Linked DNA regions of Hahella sp. HNIBRBA332. The protein of the gene in region 2 interacts with the protein of the main gene of each other region in a pairwise test. Links are inferred from orthologs where the notes say so. Each region holds a gene or a part of one and is shown on either strand. Other genes may lie near its edges. The genes, in order: rlmKL and typA.

Region 1 (7,714 bases), 4.2 Mb from region 2 along the record:
CAAAGCAATCGGCTGCAACGAACTGACTTCCAGCGACAATGTCAGACTGTAACCATCCAGAATCAGGTTGGCGGAATTAACATCCACGCAGCGGGGAGCACAGGCCGGCGGCGCAGTCAAACGTTGCTCCAGCGCTTGCAACATTTCCGGACTGGGATAACCAGTATCGGCGTGCGCCCGCTCCGCCGGAGCCATCAGCGCAAGAGGAGCCAGCAGCGCCAATCCCGCCAGCTTAGTGGTGACGCCAGGTTGCGGCGAGTCATCCCCCTTGTCGTTGCGCCCGCCACGCCGCCCTACCAGGCAAGCCAACAGCACCACCAGCAGCGCAAAATGGACAATACGCGCGAACCCTGTTTGCATGGGGCTCAATACATACAACTTGGCGTTTTCATCACCGCTCAGCGGCCCCTGCCAGGTAAGATTCACTTTTTTCCAACTCCAGTCCGGCACCCCTGGCCCAGTTGGCGCAGGAGCCTCCGGCGCCACATCTTCAGGCTGCTTTTCCCTCAAAGACATTGGCGCGCTCATCAGCGCAGGCGGCGCGGGCTCCATTGATTCCTGCAACATATAAGCGCTCTGCATATCCTCTTCCGCATCCACCTCACGCCCCATCGTTGCATGATCTGCCGAGTAAACTACACCGGAGTCACGCTCCAACTGCGGATATATCGCCATACGCACCTGGGCCACACCATAGTTCAGCAGCATACCCGCCAATATCAGCAATGCTCCCCAACGCCAGCCGGTAACCAGTTTCAACATCCAGCCGGGACGAACCACGCGCAGTAACGCATTGGGGATAATCAACAGCAACCACACCGCCACCGGCGCATAGATTTCGTGATAGGCGAATCCCAGCGCCACTACCGTCACCCCTCCCCACACGACGCCTTCCAAACGCGCCACCGCTGCGGTTATCAACAGCAGCAGGAATAAATCCCACAAAGACCATCGGTCAAACCAGGTTCCCGCACTGCGGTCCACGCCGGAAGCGGCCAAAGGCCACCAACCCGGCGGTAAATTGACGTCGCTGGAGACATTCTCAAGATTCAGACTGCCGCCGCCATCGCGCCAGCCGCTGGCGGGAATCACAAACGCGGCGGCCTCACGCTCTACCGGCGAACTACTGACCGCCGTCATGTCGAGGTCGGCGCGCCGTACTTCCACGCCCCGATTGGAGTCCTGACGCGACTGTGTGACCAATTGCGCCCGCCCTGACAGATCCACCTTCCCTAACTCATAAGGCGCGCCTTGCTCCAAACGCCACCCCTGCGACATTTCACCCGTCAGACGATCGCGCCAGATCCAGCGACTTTGATCGAACGCCAGCCAGCCCTGGGTATGCTGCCGAATACGATTACCCGCCAGAGATGTGAGGCCCCGCTCAATTTCCTTCAAATCCAGAGGCGAACCTTCCGCCACCCGAAACGCCGGCAATGTCCGCCACTCCTGGGGCAACAGAGTCTGCTGCGGATCAACAACGCGCCCTTCTATTTCCACACGACGTAACTGAGGCTGCGTCTCCACCACCCACAATTCCGATTCAGGCCAGACGCCTCCTGGCTCAGGCTCCATAGAGAAAGCATCCGTACGATTGGTCTGGCGAAAACGCGCCACCAGCGTCCAGGAGCCTGGGCGCACTTGAATCCGCAGACGACCATCCTTTTCAACTCGCGCTGGTAAGTTGCTGGTCAGTGAAATCTGCTCCCAGCCGGACAAGCGAAAGCCGCCCAGCACTTCTTCCCGCTCCCCGCCAGAAACATCCAGCTGCAAACGCGTCTCCAGCAGCTTTGGCTCATCATCGATCAGCTTGCGGAACACGTTGATTTTCAAAGAATCCGGCTGCAGATTCGCCTGCAGTTGATCACGCACCAGCCATAGCGCGGAACCGCTGTCCACATACGCCCGCCCTTCCAGCGCGGCCACGGCGGCCAATCTGGTCATGGCGAATGACTTGGGCAATGGAACGCTTTGCGGTAACTGCTCCCAGCTGATGCGCCCCTGCACCCGATAACTTCCGGGCTGAAGCCAGATCGAAGGCACACCGTCCATATTTATGACCGCCACCCGATTACCGGACAGCTTCACTTCGTGAGGCCAGAATTGCACGGAGCCCGGCAGCGACAGCCACCCCTCATACTGACTTTCCGCCTGAAAACGGAAGTCCAGCCGCTTCATCTCCAGATCCAGCTCCAGTGCGCCAAGCCAGAGGCACACTTTCGCACCGCCCCCGTCATGCGCAGGGGTACAGTCTTTATCAATATGGTCGTGCAACACCCAGCCGGACCAGTCGGCGAGTTGCTGTGGGATATCCGGAGAGGCGGCCTGAGCCGGGGAAATGCAAAAAAGAAGGAAAAAACATGCGACTAGACAGGATTTCATTAATATATCCATAGCTATAAAACGGACAAAATACGACTCAAGTCGTCAGAATCTCTCGATAACTGATCCCAACGCCGTTTCTCGTATTCAGACTCCCGGGCGCCTGCAAAGTCTGTTTGGTGAAATAAGGTTGAGCAAATATAATTAAATGTCAATAACTTGCCGAGCCCAAATAGTCTGATTATGAAAAGCAAACATCTGGAAGACGCCCTGTTCCTGGACATTGAAGCCAGCAGCCCGGACGACGACGCCTACCCTATCTGTATCGCCTGGACCGACCCGGATGGAGCCATCCAAAAGGCGTTGATCATTCCAGAGGACGACTGGGAGGATTGGGACTTCGGCTACCAGCACAGTCACGGCTTATCCCGGGAACATTTGTTTGAGCAGGGCGAAACCGGCAAAGACGTCATTCGCGCCCTGTCCAGCGACTTGGCGGAAGCCACCGTGTACGTCGACGGCCTCGACCCTGACGCCCAGTTGCTGGAACGTCTGTTCGAAGCCTTCGACGCCGACATGCCTTTTGAACTGGCGCGGATCACGGATTTTCTGCCGGAACTGGACTTTGAAACCTTTCTCGAAAGGCGACAGGAAATTCTGCTGGAAAACGGTCTTTCCGGCTTCAATGCGGAGAACAACGTTTTCGTCATGGCTGAACTGACCCGCCGCCTCCGCTGAATATGCCGGGCGGCGCAGCCGCCCTACTCCGCTCCAACCCAATAAAACCGCGCCGCCCGCTGCACTTGCTCCGACATAGGCTCATCGCAGTCCATCTCACGCTGAAACACCAACTCCTGCAAATCCATTACCGCCTTGGAAATCTCTTCGGAAGCGGCGCGCATGCGCTCCACCAGCTTTTCGCCAACATCTGTCTCCAGCACCTGCAGGCGGCTGCCGAACTCACTGAAAAAACCGCTGATCACCCATTCGCGCAGATACAACGCCTGCTGCAATTGCAACCAATGATCCTGCGGCAACTCCAGATCAAATATCAGCTCTTCCACGGTTTTTTCCACACCGCCGCTTTCTACGGTGTACAGCATTCTGCGCAATTCGCGACTCCATGTATCCCCCAGTCCATGAGGGCTGGCGCCGTATAAACAGGCCAGCACATGCTCCAGAGCCTGCACTTCAAAAAACGCCTGCCCCAGCGCCTGCATCAACGCCCCATCCTGATGGATAAGCTCCGCCCCCTGTGATTTGGAGATTGCGGAGAGACTGCCGGTAGTTCCCTGACTCATTTCACTTGCACCTTTATTATTGAATTTATTGGTTTGCTCATCGGAAGCCGAAGCTCGCCGGAAGTTAAGTAACAATATATTACCTTTCTGAAAACCTTTGTGGCTTGTTGGTTACCCGCTTCACTGCTAAGTTTTTACTGGACTGCAGATAACTTCCAGTGTCTTCACGCTTTAATCAGACCTATCAGCCAACTAAACGCGCCCGCATGGAAATATCGAACAACGTGAACTCAGATCTGATCTGGGACCTGGACTTGCTCGCCGATCGCAGCAAAGCCCAGGAGTTCGTCTTGAAGTTTGAGAACAAACTCTGCGTCTTCTCAGGCTCCGTACGGCAAATCTATACCAATTACAGCATGCACTTCCCTGAAGACTATAACCGTAATCTGGTTATATTGCCCGATCCTTACGCCTTTCACGACACGTTCAACCATATTGAAGAAGAGGCCGTCACCCGCACCGGCTTTCATATTATTCCCGGCGAGCTGATCAAACAGAAAGGGATGTTCATGCTGATACAGCCCAAAGACCCAGAAGCGCCGGCAAAGCCCGTCGCTATGCGCAAAGCGCTGGAGGTGCTTAATAAAATGCGTACGGAATCCGACCCTTTTCTGCCCATCCTGGTCAAAGGCGACCTGAAGCCCTTCCAGGACCAGATCCCCTGTCTGCATCTACATCGCTTGCGCCTGCCGCTCATTCATCGCGCCAGCGAATTCGAAAAAAGCGAGCTGCGCCGCGTCATCCAGACCAAGATGCAGGACATCGCCGAGCTCTAGGCCCCTCCCCAAAGGCGGCAAATTGATTTGTGACGCTTTTCCGTGACTGCGTTGACCGCTTAAGTCACAATCCCAACCTATTGCGCCTCTACTCTGGTCGCATGCCGCACCGATAAAAATAACTCATGGAAAGCAGATAATAATGAAGCGCCGCATTCGTCATCCGCGTTCGATCACAACCGTTCTCACCGTATTGGCGGTTTTGCTGGCCAGCCCCGGCAGCCGCGCGGAGGGAGAAAAAGAAGGCAAATCTTATGTCGGACTGAGCGCCACCCAGTTCGATTTCAAACGGGTCGGCGGCAGCAACAGCGCCAGCACGACAGGCGTCACGCTTAGCTATGGCTCCTACCTGACCGACTACGTCAAAACCGAGTTTCGCGCTGGCATGGGGCTGGATGAAGAGGAAGCAAAACCGGGACTGGATATCGGTATGGACTACTTCGCCAGCTGGTATATGGGCGCGCAGTATCCGGCTACGGATTATCTGTCTGTATACGCCTTGTTCGGATTCACCCATATGAAGGGCAAGGTCTCTAAAGACGATCCAGACGCTCATCAAAACATTCCGGAAGACCTCACCGACAGCAGCTTCAGCGTCAGCTACGCACTAGGAACGGAAATCAAGGTCACTGGCGACCTCTGGGGCGTTCTGGAGTTCGGCCGCATTCACCGCGACACGGAGACTGCGATCCGCACCATGCAGCTTAGCGCCGGTCTGAAATACGAGTTCTAAACCCGGCGCTACACGCACTTACTCAAGCGTTATGGCGGATATGCCAGCACTGATGAATCCGTTCGTTGCGCTTGAAGTCTTCAGGAATGCTGGCGGTGGTATGATTTTCCACCGCAAAACGCTCCTCAATGCCTGAGTCCAGCTTGAAGCGTCGATAGTTACAGGAAAAGATCAATACCCCTCCCGGCGCCAGCAACCGCATGCAATCTTCAATCAGCCCGGCATGATCCCGCTGAATATCCAGTACATCCTCCATTTTTTTGGAGTTGGAGAATGTAGGAGGATCAAGGAATATCAGATCGTATGTATTGCGCTCGGCTTTCAGCCACTCCAGGACGTTCGCGCGCACAAAACGGTGGGGGCCGCTCAGCTTATTAAGGTGAAAGTTACGCTCCGCCCAGCTCAGATAGGTTTGCGACATATCCACACTGGTGGTGGTCGCAGCGCCGCCCGCCGCCGCATGGACAGAAGCCGCTCCTGTGTAACAGAACAGATTCAGAAAGCGCTTGCCCGAGCTATGCCGTTGAATCCAGTAACGGGTTGGACGGTGATCAAGGAAGAGCCCTGAGTCCAAGTAATCGGACAGGTTCACCCAGAACCGGCAACCATGCTCTTCTACCATGCGCTCCTTGCGACTGGAGTCCGTTTTCTCGTACTGCAGCATGCCTTTCTGCTTTTTACGCTGCTTGAGAAACAGCTGCCCACCGTCGATCCCCAGCACCGCCGGGGTGACTTCCAAAACGTCCAACAGGCGTTGGCGCGCCTTTTCTTCATCCACGGATTTCGGCGGCGCATATTCCTGCACGATGATTCCGCCGTCATACCAGTCGATGGCGACAGCGTACTCCGGCATATCCGCATCATAGATCCGATAAGCGCTAAGCTGCTGCTTCTTCGCCCATTTGCTCCACTTCGCCAGATTCTTACTCAGTCGATTGCGAAACATTTGCGCTTGCTCGGAGATGCCTTCAAGAGAGGCGTTCTGAGGTTTGCGCGGCGCTTCCGCCTCAGGTCGGTTCCCGTATATATCAAATAAATACAGCGTCGTGGCCAGAGGACCGTTATAAAGATGGTATTGCTTGTCCGCCCGCAGCCCGATTTCTTTCGCCAAGTTGACGCTGGAAGTGAAAATGCCCGCTTTCCATTCACCATATGCGGTTTTCAGCCTCCGCCCCAACGCCCGATACAGTGAACGCAGCTCCAATTCCTGCCCCAAACGCTCGCCATAGGGAGGATTGCACACCAGCAAGCGCCGCCCGCAGCCTTCCGTATCCGGAGTAAAGTCCATCGCGCTTGCCGTTTCCAGCTTCACCCAGCGATCAAGTCCTGCGCGGGACAGATTGCGCTTGGCAGTGCGGATAGCAGCAGGGTTCAGGTCACAGCCGAATATCGCGCCGCGCCAGCGTCGCTTGCCCAGCACCGCTTTTTCCATCGCCTCTTCGTAGACTCCACGCCAGACTTCCGGATCATGCCAGGGGGCTTTTTCAAACAGAAAGTGTGGGTTCAGCAATCCCGGCGCGATATTCATCGCAATCATCGCCGCCTCCACCACCAAAGTGCCGGAGCCGCACATGGGATCGACAAAGCAGCCATCCTCTCCACATAGCTCTGGCCAGCCAGCGCGATAAAGAATGGCCGCCGCCAGATTTTCTTTTAAAGGCGCCGCCGCGCCCTCTTGTCGGTATCCACGCTGGTGCAGACTTCTACCCGCCAGATCCAGCCCCAATGTAATGGTCTTCGCCAGATTCAACTGCACAGTTTGCACGCCGGAACGCTTATCGATGACGGGCAGCGCCAGGTCACGGTCGCGAAAGTGATCGTTAATGGCGTCTTTGACCACCTGCGCGCCAAAGCGAGAGTGTCGGATATCGCCACTGGAGCCAAACGCCGCGATCCAATAGCTTTCTCCTGGACGCAGGTGCTCGCTCCAATTCACCTCGGAAGCAGCCTGATACAGACCATCCCGGGTAGCAGTGCGGGTGGACTGCAATAATCGCAGCACCCGGTTAGCGAGACGGGAGCCCAGGCAAATTCGGTAAACACCGGCAAGATCCGCCTTCGCCTCAACTCCAGCAGGATTGGTTTTAAGCACTTCCGCGCCCAGAGTCTTTAATTCGTCTGCGAGCACATACTCCAGTCCTTTGGGACAGCTTGCAAACAATGAAAATTCATTCATATTCCTACGCCGTTACAAATCGTTGCATATCAAGGGTTAAAGACGGTTCTAAGGCGATCAAGCGCTTAACCGGATTTAATTCCACAAAACTATAAAAAAACCGTCACATAGATGAAATAATTCGTGTACATCGAAATTAAATTTGGCTTAACTTGAAAGTGTAGCGCTATTACTCTGATATATATCCCCTCGTACACGATCAGACGATAAGGAGATGCTTTCTAGTCCAAATTCCGATTCAAAAGTTTATCTGTTTGAATTCCTGTCTAACCCAGAAATTGGTGAGGTCATTAAAGAATGAGAAGACAGAAGCGCGATATGTTCGAAAGAGCGTACCTCAAGGGTTACCGTGCCGGCGTAAGCGGCCGGTCAAAAGATTTATGTCCCGCCGCCAATCCTCAAATGC
Region 2 (7,657 bases):
GCAGGCCAGCAAACTCATCCCAATACTTCTGAATCGCTGGATGAATTGCTGACGGATATAACTTTAGCTCGCTTGGCGCAGCCATTAGTCTGTGCTCCCCTGATCAGAATTTCTTTTCCTCAGAATAGCACGATCAGAACCATAGCTAACGCTTCAATGTGTGACGCCCTTATGTTAATAAATTACCAATCGCTCTTTGCCAATGCCTGCCTCAACTCTGAACGATTCAAAGTAGCATTAACATTCCAGTTGTAAGGCAAGTCCGTAGAGAACTTAATATTCATAGGTAAGTCTCGTCGATACTTACGGACAAACGCCTCAACCCCACCTACCACTGCGAAATCATCCTCAAACCAGCCAAATATACTAGACAAGTGGATAACATCATTCTCTATTACAATCCCTTTATTTTCCTGCGTTAAATATTTTTTTGATTGCTCTTCCAACTGCTGATTGAGATTACTCGCAGTATAAGGCTCAATACGTAAGTCTGGGCAACTCATAGATGCACAGTTAAGCGCCATGTGAATCCTTGGATCACCCATCTTACGAAGAATTCCATGCTCCAAATAACGCAGAGTCACCTTCTCTCCACACAAGACCCCTGCATCAAACGTCCAAACGGGCTTAAAGAAGGAACCCAACGATTTAAGCTTAGTAATTGGCCAGTTATCGACGACCATTTTGATAGCGAGAATATTATAGCCATTTAGGTAAAAGGCCATACGCTCTTCAGGAGTCTCAAGATCAGACAAAGGGAAGGTAGCGATCTGCTCGACTAATTTGGCAAATTTCTCATTTCCTTTTAACGCCCCATAGTCGACAAAGTTGGCATCCATATATTCTTTGTGATCAGGTTTAACATATTGCCGCAGTAGCTCTGAGTATGCCGACCAGTCTGGTTCCTTGGCGTTTGCTGTAAATGCAATAAAAGCAGCTAACGCTGTACATAAGAAGCAAATAGACCTCAAATTGATGCGCATACTCTTACCTTCTGAAAGCAGAATTAACCCGTTAGCTCCCTCCTCAGCACTTCCAAACCTATCAAGCCAGGCGCTGTGGAGTTAAGTATATACTCAGAAAAACCAACCCCTTGCTCTCTACTTAACCACTGAAATAAAGACTCAACTTCAGCTTTAACTAACTGCCCCATCATGTTTCCTTTGGAACCACTTAAAGTCAGTAGTGAGCTTATCCCAGCCATACATTCAACGTACTGATACCAATCCTTGCCATCATCGTTGGCTGCAGCTTCCATATAGCATGCCAATTCATCAATTAATTCATCGAGCAGTGTACTTACTATGCGCTCAGGATCACACTCCCGCTCAGTCGCAGTGACTCCTGCAAGACTGTATCCACGAGCCGCTTTGCTTTTCTTACTCAACCAACAGGGAACTTGCTTAGCTATTTTCTCAGCCACAGCTATAACGCAAGACACATCGCCTTCTTTGAGCTCAATTTCAATCTCGGATATGGGTTGAACTCCACCAGCACTGCGAATTTCACCAATATCTAAAGCCAACTCAAATACGCTTCCGCCAACCTCTACCATCCATTTGGTACGCTCAAATTTGGTTTCAAAGACAGGCCCAACCCTCTCCAACTCTATACCTTTGACAGCTTCCACCTTTGAAAGTTTCGTAATATCCAACTTATTTTCTGATAATTGCCAGTTCCACTCGTCACGAACATGCAAACCAGCCACACACCTGCCGCTCCCCTTCAGAGTTTGCTCCCAGGTATCTCCATGATTCCGTATTCTCAAAGCAATCTTTGAGCGCTGCATAGCAAAGTTAGGAGTGTCGTAATATACATTTTGGAGTATTGAGCTTGAGTTCGGATTCCCCCAGATTTCTATGAGATCAGAATACGTTCTTGACAGCCTCTTTCGAGGAAAAGAAAGCTTAACCTCGATTTCTTTCATGATTTTTCTCCGCACGCCCACATAAATCGCCAGCTTCTTATATTATTTTGAGCAAAAAAAAACCGGCTCTGAGAGCCGGTTTTCTTTCTGAAAATACTTTCAGACAATATTAGAACGCGTAGGTTGCGCCAACATTGAAAGTCTCAATGTCAGTGTCATCACCACCGCCTGCAGGTTCTACAGTTTTCAGGTCATACTCAACATACACATACATGTTGTCAGACAGATTGTGCAGGGCCTGAAGTGTAATTTCACTTGCTTCTTCATCGCTCTCAAAGTCAGCAAAGCCATATGCTGCTGCGAACTGAGTTGCCCCCATGGTGTAAACACCACCAAGCGCCCAAAAATCAACGTTTTCGTCTTGAGTCTCGAACTGACCGATTACTTTGAAGTCGCCGAATTTGTATGAACCAGACAAACCGATTACGTCTTCACCACCATCCAAGTCATTAATTGCGTAACCCAATACAACCTGCAGCGCTTCCATTTCATACTTAGCAGCAACAGAAGCGGTATACTCAGAACCACCTTCCAAAGACTTAGTCACACCAACAGTGAAACCGCTAAAGCTTGGGGAATAGTAATGCAGAGTATCACTCTCTGCCATTCCCGCCACGTCACCAGCAACACCTACGGATTCAAACAAGTCAATTTGGTCAACCCACTCATAAACGGTATCTTCTGAACCCGCCAAAACAGTACCGAAGTCACCTTTAACACCGATAAAGGCTTCATCAAACTTCTCGCCTAAGCCTTTATTGGTAGCTTGGTCATCAGCATCAAAGTGAAACTCTGCTTTGAAGAAGCCTTCAACGCCAGGCATAATTTCATGCTTGTGTTTGAAACCGATAGTAGACCCATTATCAGCAAAGTCAGTGTTGCTGGCTTCACCAGCACCAGTATCAACATTTACATACGACTGAACTAACTGAATGTTACCGTAAACGGTAGGCATGGAATCTAAACGAGCAGCCAGCTCAGAGGCCGGATCCATCGCAAAAGTGGTAGAAGAAATCGTTGCAGCGGCAACAGCTGAAGCGATCAAAGTCTTTTTCATTTCGTCTTCCTTTTGTGTGTTAAATCAACTTCTTTCGAAGATTGATGGTTAAAAGCCACATTTTTCTTTATATAGGCAAAAAATTTTCGCCAATTTATAGTTCGTGATTATGTCAACTTAATGACATTTTTCAATCCGATGTTTTGTCTATATCAAAGCCTCCTTTTTCGCCGCACCCCATCAGTTTTTAAATGTTGATAGATTTTCGCAAATCAGGCCTCTTCACAGAGGTCTACATTTCTTCACTGAAGGTCAGCCAAAAAGGCTTAAATTTCCACTCTATCAACAACTTACCATCAAAGCCTTGACAGCTCTTTTTGCAGAGAGGCAAAAAATCCTTACAAACAACGGGTTATACAACTTTCCTAAACAAGAAAATTAATAACCATATGTAATACAATGTTGTCGTTTTTGCAACCAAAAAGTGCCTCTATGGCATTTTTTTTTGTAACAAAAAATCTACTTTCAAGCCCTAAAAAGGCCGAGGGGGCTTCCCCCTAAAAAACCAAAACTTTTTACAATCAAGCAGTTAAATCGACCGCTTTGCGTGCTCTTTAATCGCCTGATATTGGCGCAGCTTTCTTTACCTAAACAAACATACATAGAAGCGCACCAGTACTATAACAAAGGAATTATATTATTGGGCCATCCATCCCATAGTGGATTTCCGAAACCCAAGTAGCTTCAAACCACTCGATTTTGCTGAGCAGGCGTAAAGCATAAAACTCTTAATTTCAATACTCTTTTACTCCACACGAAGCGAAAATGTTGTTGGGCCAACATTGGCCAGCGTCACTTCCATGTCCGCACCAAACTCTCCCGTCTGAACCTTGCTTACTATTATTGAAGCCTTATTAACAAAATGATCGTAAAGCTTCTCGCCTAATTCAGGCGAAGCTGCAGAAGAAAAACTTGGTCTCATTCCTTTTTTTGTATCAGCCGCCAACGTGAACTGCGATACAACCAACAACTCTCCATCTATGTCCTTGAGGCTTAGATTCATCTTGCCATTCGTATCAGCAAAAATACGGTAGCCCACAATTCTATCTAACAGTCTTTCCGCCTGACGCTCGGTGTCATTTGGTTCAACCGCCAGCAAAACGAGAATGCCTTCACCGATTGAACCAACTGTCTCTCCATCCACTTTGACGGAAGCATGCGCAACGCGTTGAATCAGTCCGATCATTTATTACGCTCGCGCTTAATCTTTAAGGAACTGTTACAGCCTTTTTAAACATTTGCGGCATTAAAACTGCCTATTACTTAACTGTCAATAGGACTAGCCATTAAGTTTCGATACGCCACCGATCCTATCCGCCATAGAGCCAATAGATTTAATCATCGCATCAACCATCGCAGGATCTCTCACTGAGTGACCAGCGTCTCTAATGATGTACAAATCGCTACCTGCCCAGTTTTGGTGCAGGTCAAACGCTCTCGCCAAGGGAGAAATAGCGTCATAACGGCCATGAACAATGATGCCCGGTATGTCTTTTAGATGAGCTTCTGAGCTCGCTGGCTTGTCGGTCAGCTCCTGATAGAACTTACAGCCCAATATCGCCAAAGAAATGGCTTGGTGAGGGTGTGTCAATCTATCCACCAAGTCCTGACAAGGATGAAGAGTGGAAATCTTAGCCACCCATGCAGCCCACTGCTTTGCGGCCTGTATCTGAAGCAGCTCGTTCGCGCCACTCAGATATTTTGAAAAGTAGCTTAGTATTTGCTCAACGCCTTCTTGCGGGCAATCCTTCATCACTTCATGCCAGGCATCTGGAAACATTTTTGGGGCCCCTTCCGCCAGCATCCATGAAATCCCCGCCGCATCAGCAACAAAGTAACCAGAAATCACCACTCCTAATACGGTTTCAGGGTGGGCGCAGGCATATTGTTGCGACAGAAAGCCCCCCCATCCCATCCCAATCAGCATCCATTTATCAATGGCCAGGTGTTGCCTCACCCGCTCAATATCCTGGATAAGAATATCTGGACGGTTATGATTAGTCTCAGCTAATGGCGTAGATTTACCGCAGCCCCTCTGATCCATCATGATGATACGGAAACGCTCAGAGTCCAGCAGGCGTCGACAGAATGGGTCTGAGCCGTATCCTGGCCCGTCATGCACAAACAATACTGGCAGTCCGTCTTTATTGCCGGACTCCTCAATATAAATTGTGTGAAGATTATCTACAGGAAGGAAATGTTCTTTGTGAGGCTTTAGATCTGGGTATAAGGTGAGCATTCGGCTTTTCCAGCATTGTCCTTTAACTCGAAAGAACTATAGCACTCTGCGGAAAAGCCGAAAACTTTATAGATCACTTTATCCAATTACTTTTGGATTTCAGTCCTTAGTACGGTCAGCGCGCTTACGCTCGTGCTCTTTCAGCAACTTCTTGCGAATCCTGATATTGCTGGGCGTCACTTCAACCAGTTCATCGTCTTCAACGAACTCTAACGCCTGCTCCAGAGAAAAACGAATCGGCGGAGTCAGAAGAATATTCTCGTCCGTACCAGCTGCGCGAATATTGGTCAACTGCTTGGCCTTGGTCGGATTAACAACCAAATCGTTATCTCGACTATGCAGACCGATAATCATGCCTTCGTAGACTTCAATGTTTGGATCCACGAACAGACGACCACGGTCCTGTAGGTTAAACAGCGCATACGCCAACACTTTACCCGCCACATTTGAGATAAGAACGCCATTGTTACGTTCAACGTTCACACCTTCTTTCACAGGGCCGTAATGATCAAAGATATGGGTCAGAATGCCTGTACCTGAAGTCATGGTAAGAAACTGAGAGCGGAAACCAATCAAGCCGCGAGAAGGCACAATAAACTCTAAACGAGTACGTCCTTTGCCGTCCGGGATCATGTTGACCAACTCACCGCGACGCAGCCCCATCACCTCCATGATCGATCCCTGGTGCTCATCCTCCACGTCGATAATAACCTGCTCGTAGGGCTCGACCTTCTGTCCATCAATCTCTTTTACGATAACTTCTGGACGGGAAACGCCTAATTCAAACCCTTCACGACGCATGGTCTCGATCAAAACGGATAAATGCAACTCACCGCGACCAGATACAATGAATTTGTCAGGAGAGTCGCCTTGCTCTACACGCAACGCTACGTTGTACAGCAGCTCTTTCTCCAATCTTTCCTTGATATTTCTACTGGTAACGTACTTACCTTCTTTACCAGCGAATGGCGAGTCATTGACCTGGAATGTCATGCTGACGGTCGGCTCATCTACGATCAACGCGGGAAGTGCTTCCGGACGTTCCGGGCTACATAGCGTATCGGAGATATTCAACTCATCCAAACCAGTAACACAGATAATGTCCCCGGCTTCCGCCTCAGGCACGTCCACGCGCTGCAGGCCGTGATAGCCCATTACGGTTAATACGCGCCCATTACGCTTGCCGCCATCGCGATCAACCACAACAACAGGCGTATTAGTTTTTACTTTACCGCGCGAAACGCGACCAATTCCGATAACGCCAACATAGCTGTTGTAATCGAGGGCGCTGATCTGCATCTGGAAGGGGCCATTAACATCGACAGAAGGAGCGGGAACCTTTTCAACCACCATTTCAAACAGAGGCGTCATGTCTTGTTGCAATGCATCCGGCTCAAGTCCCGCAATGCCGTTCAACGCTGAAGCATAAATAACAGGGAAGTCTAGCTGCTCTTCTGTAGCGCCTAGGCGGTCAAAAAGATCCATCACTTCACCGACGACCCAATCAGGACGAGCGCCAGGACGATCCACTTTATTGACAACAACGATAGGCTTCAGCCCACGAGCAAACGCTTTTTGAGTCACGAAGCGAGTTTGCGGCATAGGACCGTCAACTGCATCGACGAGCAGGAGAACAGAGTCAACCATAGACAGAACACGTTCAACTTCGCCGCCAAAGTCGGCGTGTCCAGGAGTATCTACGATATTAATTCGGTAATCATTCCACTTGATGGCGGTATTTTTCGCCAATATAGTAATGCCGCGCTCTCGTTCCTGGTCATTGGAATCCATAACGCGTTCAGCGTCCATGTCCTTGCGGCCTAAGGTGCCCGACTGCTGAAGGAGTTTGTCGACCAGAGTGGTTTTACCGTGGTCAACGTGGGCAATAATAGCAATATTTCTTAATTTCTCGATCACAAAAAACACCTGCAAAATAAACAGTCATGGGCTGAGGGCGCGACATTATAGCTGACGCCTGAATCTTTTTTATACATCTTTATACACCCTCCCGAAAATTTATCTATTCTTAGCCTGATACCAAAATGGTGCACGGCGCCCCAAAAGCGCACAGCCGCCCCAAAATTCGCACCATGATAGTGCAAACCTATTGAAAGGTTAGAGAAGTCGTCACGCTCACAGTTCATGGCGTCTTTTAAAAACAAGGAGTTATGATCAAAAAATCTCTTGGCAAATAATTTGCTAATCAGGAAAACCAGAAGCAACTGACCATGAGGCGTGATAGTATTTTTGCGCTCGTTAGACTTCCCGGAACGCTCTCCCCTCCACGGGTCTGTTTCATGGTGGCGAGGATACACTACTGCAGTGTTTCGGTTTCACCTCAACATAAATAAAATCTTACGGAGTAACTGGAATGTCAGAGAAAACTCTGAATCTTATTAAAGAGCACGAAGTTAAATGGGTTGATATGCGCTTT

The links.
Region 1: the proteins of typA (region 2) and rlmKL interact in binary tests that used the Escherichia coli proteins (3 or more experiments, as listed by UniProt). The link is inferred for Hahella sp. HNIBRBA332 from one-to-one orthologs.

Annotation. Positions count from the first base shown.
Region 1 is NZ_CP132203.1:608,958-616,671, reverse strand. What follows is about bases 4,732-7,714. They hold rlmKL (bifunctional 23S rRNA (guanine(2069)-N(7))-methyltransferase RlmK/23S rRNA (guanine(2445)-N(2))-methyltransferase RlmL), read right to left. Parts: upstream 7,309-7,714; coding sequence 5,155-7,308; downstream 4,732-5,154. Other genes in these bases: rmf (ribosome modulation factor), read left to right, coding at 7,606-7,714; O5O45_RS02950 (porin family protein), read left to right, coding at 4,732-5,132. In the rest of the region: O5O45_RS02970 (hypothetical protein), read right to left, coding at 1-2,382; O5O45_RS02965 (hypothetical protein), read left to right, coding at 2,566-3,060; O5O45_RS02960 (hypothetical protein), read right to left, coding at 3,084-3,623; O5O45_RS02955 (hypothetical protein), read left to right, coding at 3,848-4,399; more of O5O45_RS02950, read left to right, coding at 4,542-4,731. UniProt on the Escherichia coli protein: Specifically methylates the guanine in position 2445 (m2G2445) and the guanine in position 2069 (m7G2069) of 23S rRNA. Methylation occurs before assembly of 23S rRNA into 50S subunits.
Region 2 is NZ_CP132203.1:4,768,884-4,776,540, forward strand. Bases 4,732-7,657 are described here. They hold typA (translational GTPase TypA), read right to left. Parts: upstream 7,141-7,657; coding sequence 5,323-7,140; downstream 4,732-5,322. Other genes in these bases: O5O45_RS21100 (alpha/beta fold hydrolase), read right to left, coding at 4,732-5,223; glnA (glutamate--ammonia ligase), read left to right, coding at 7,595-7,657. Also shown: glnE (bifunctional [glutamate--ammonia ligase]-adenylyl-L-tyrosine phosphorylase/[glutamate--ammonia-ligase] adenylyltransferase), read right to left, coding at 1-85; O5O45_RS21080 (DUF547 domain-containing protein), read right to left, coding at 183-983; O5O45_RS21085 (CYTH domain-containing protein), read right to left, coding at 1,007-1,927; O5O45_RS21090 (porin), read right to left, coding at 2,037-2,984; dtd (D-aminoacyl-tRNA deacylase), read right to left, coding at 3,730-4,170; more of O5O45_RS21100, read right to left, coding at 4,264-4,731. UniProt on the Escherichia coli protein: A 50S ribosomal subunit assembly protein with GTPase and nucleotide-independent chaperone activity, required for 50S subunit assembly at low temperatures, may also play a role in translation.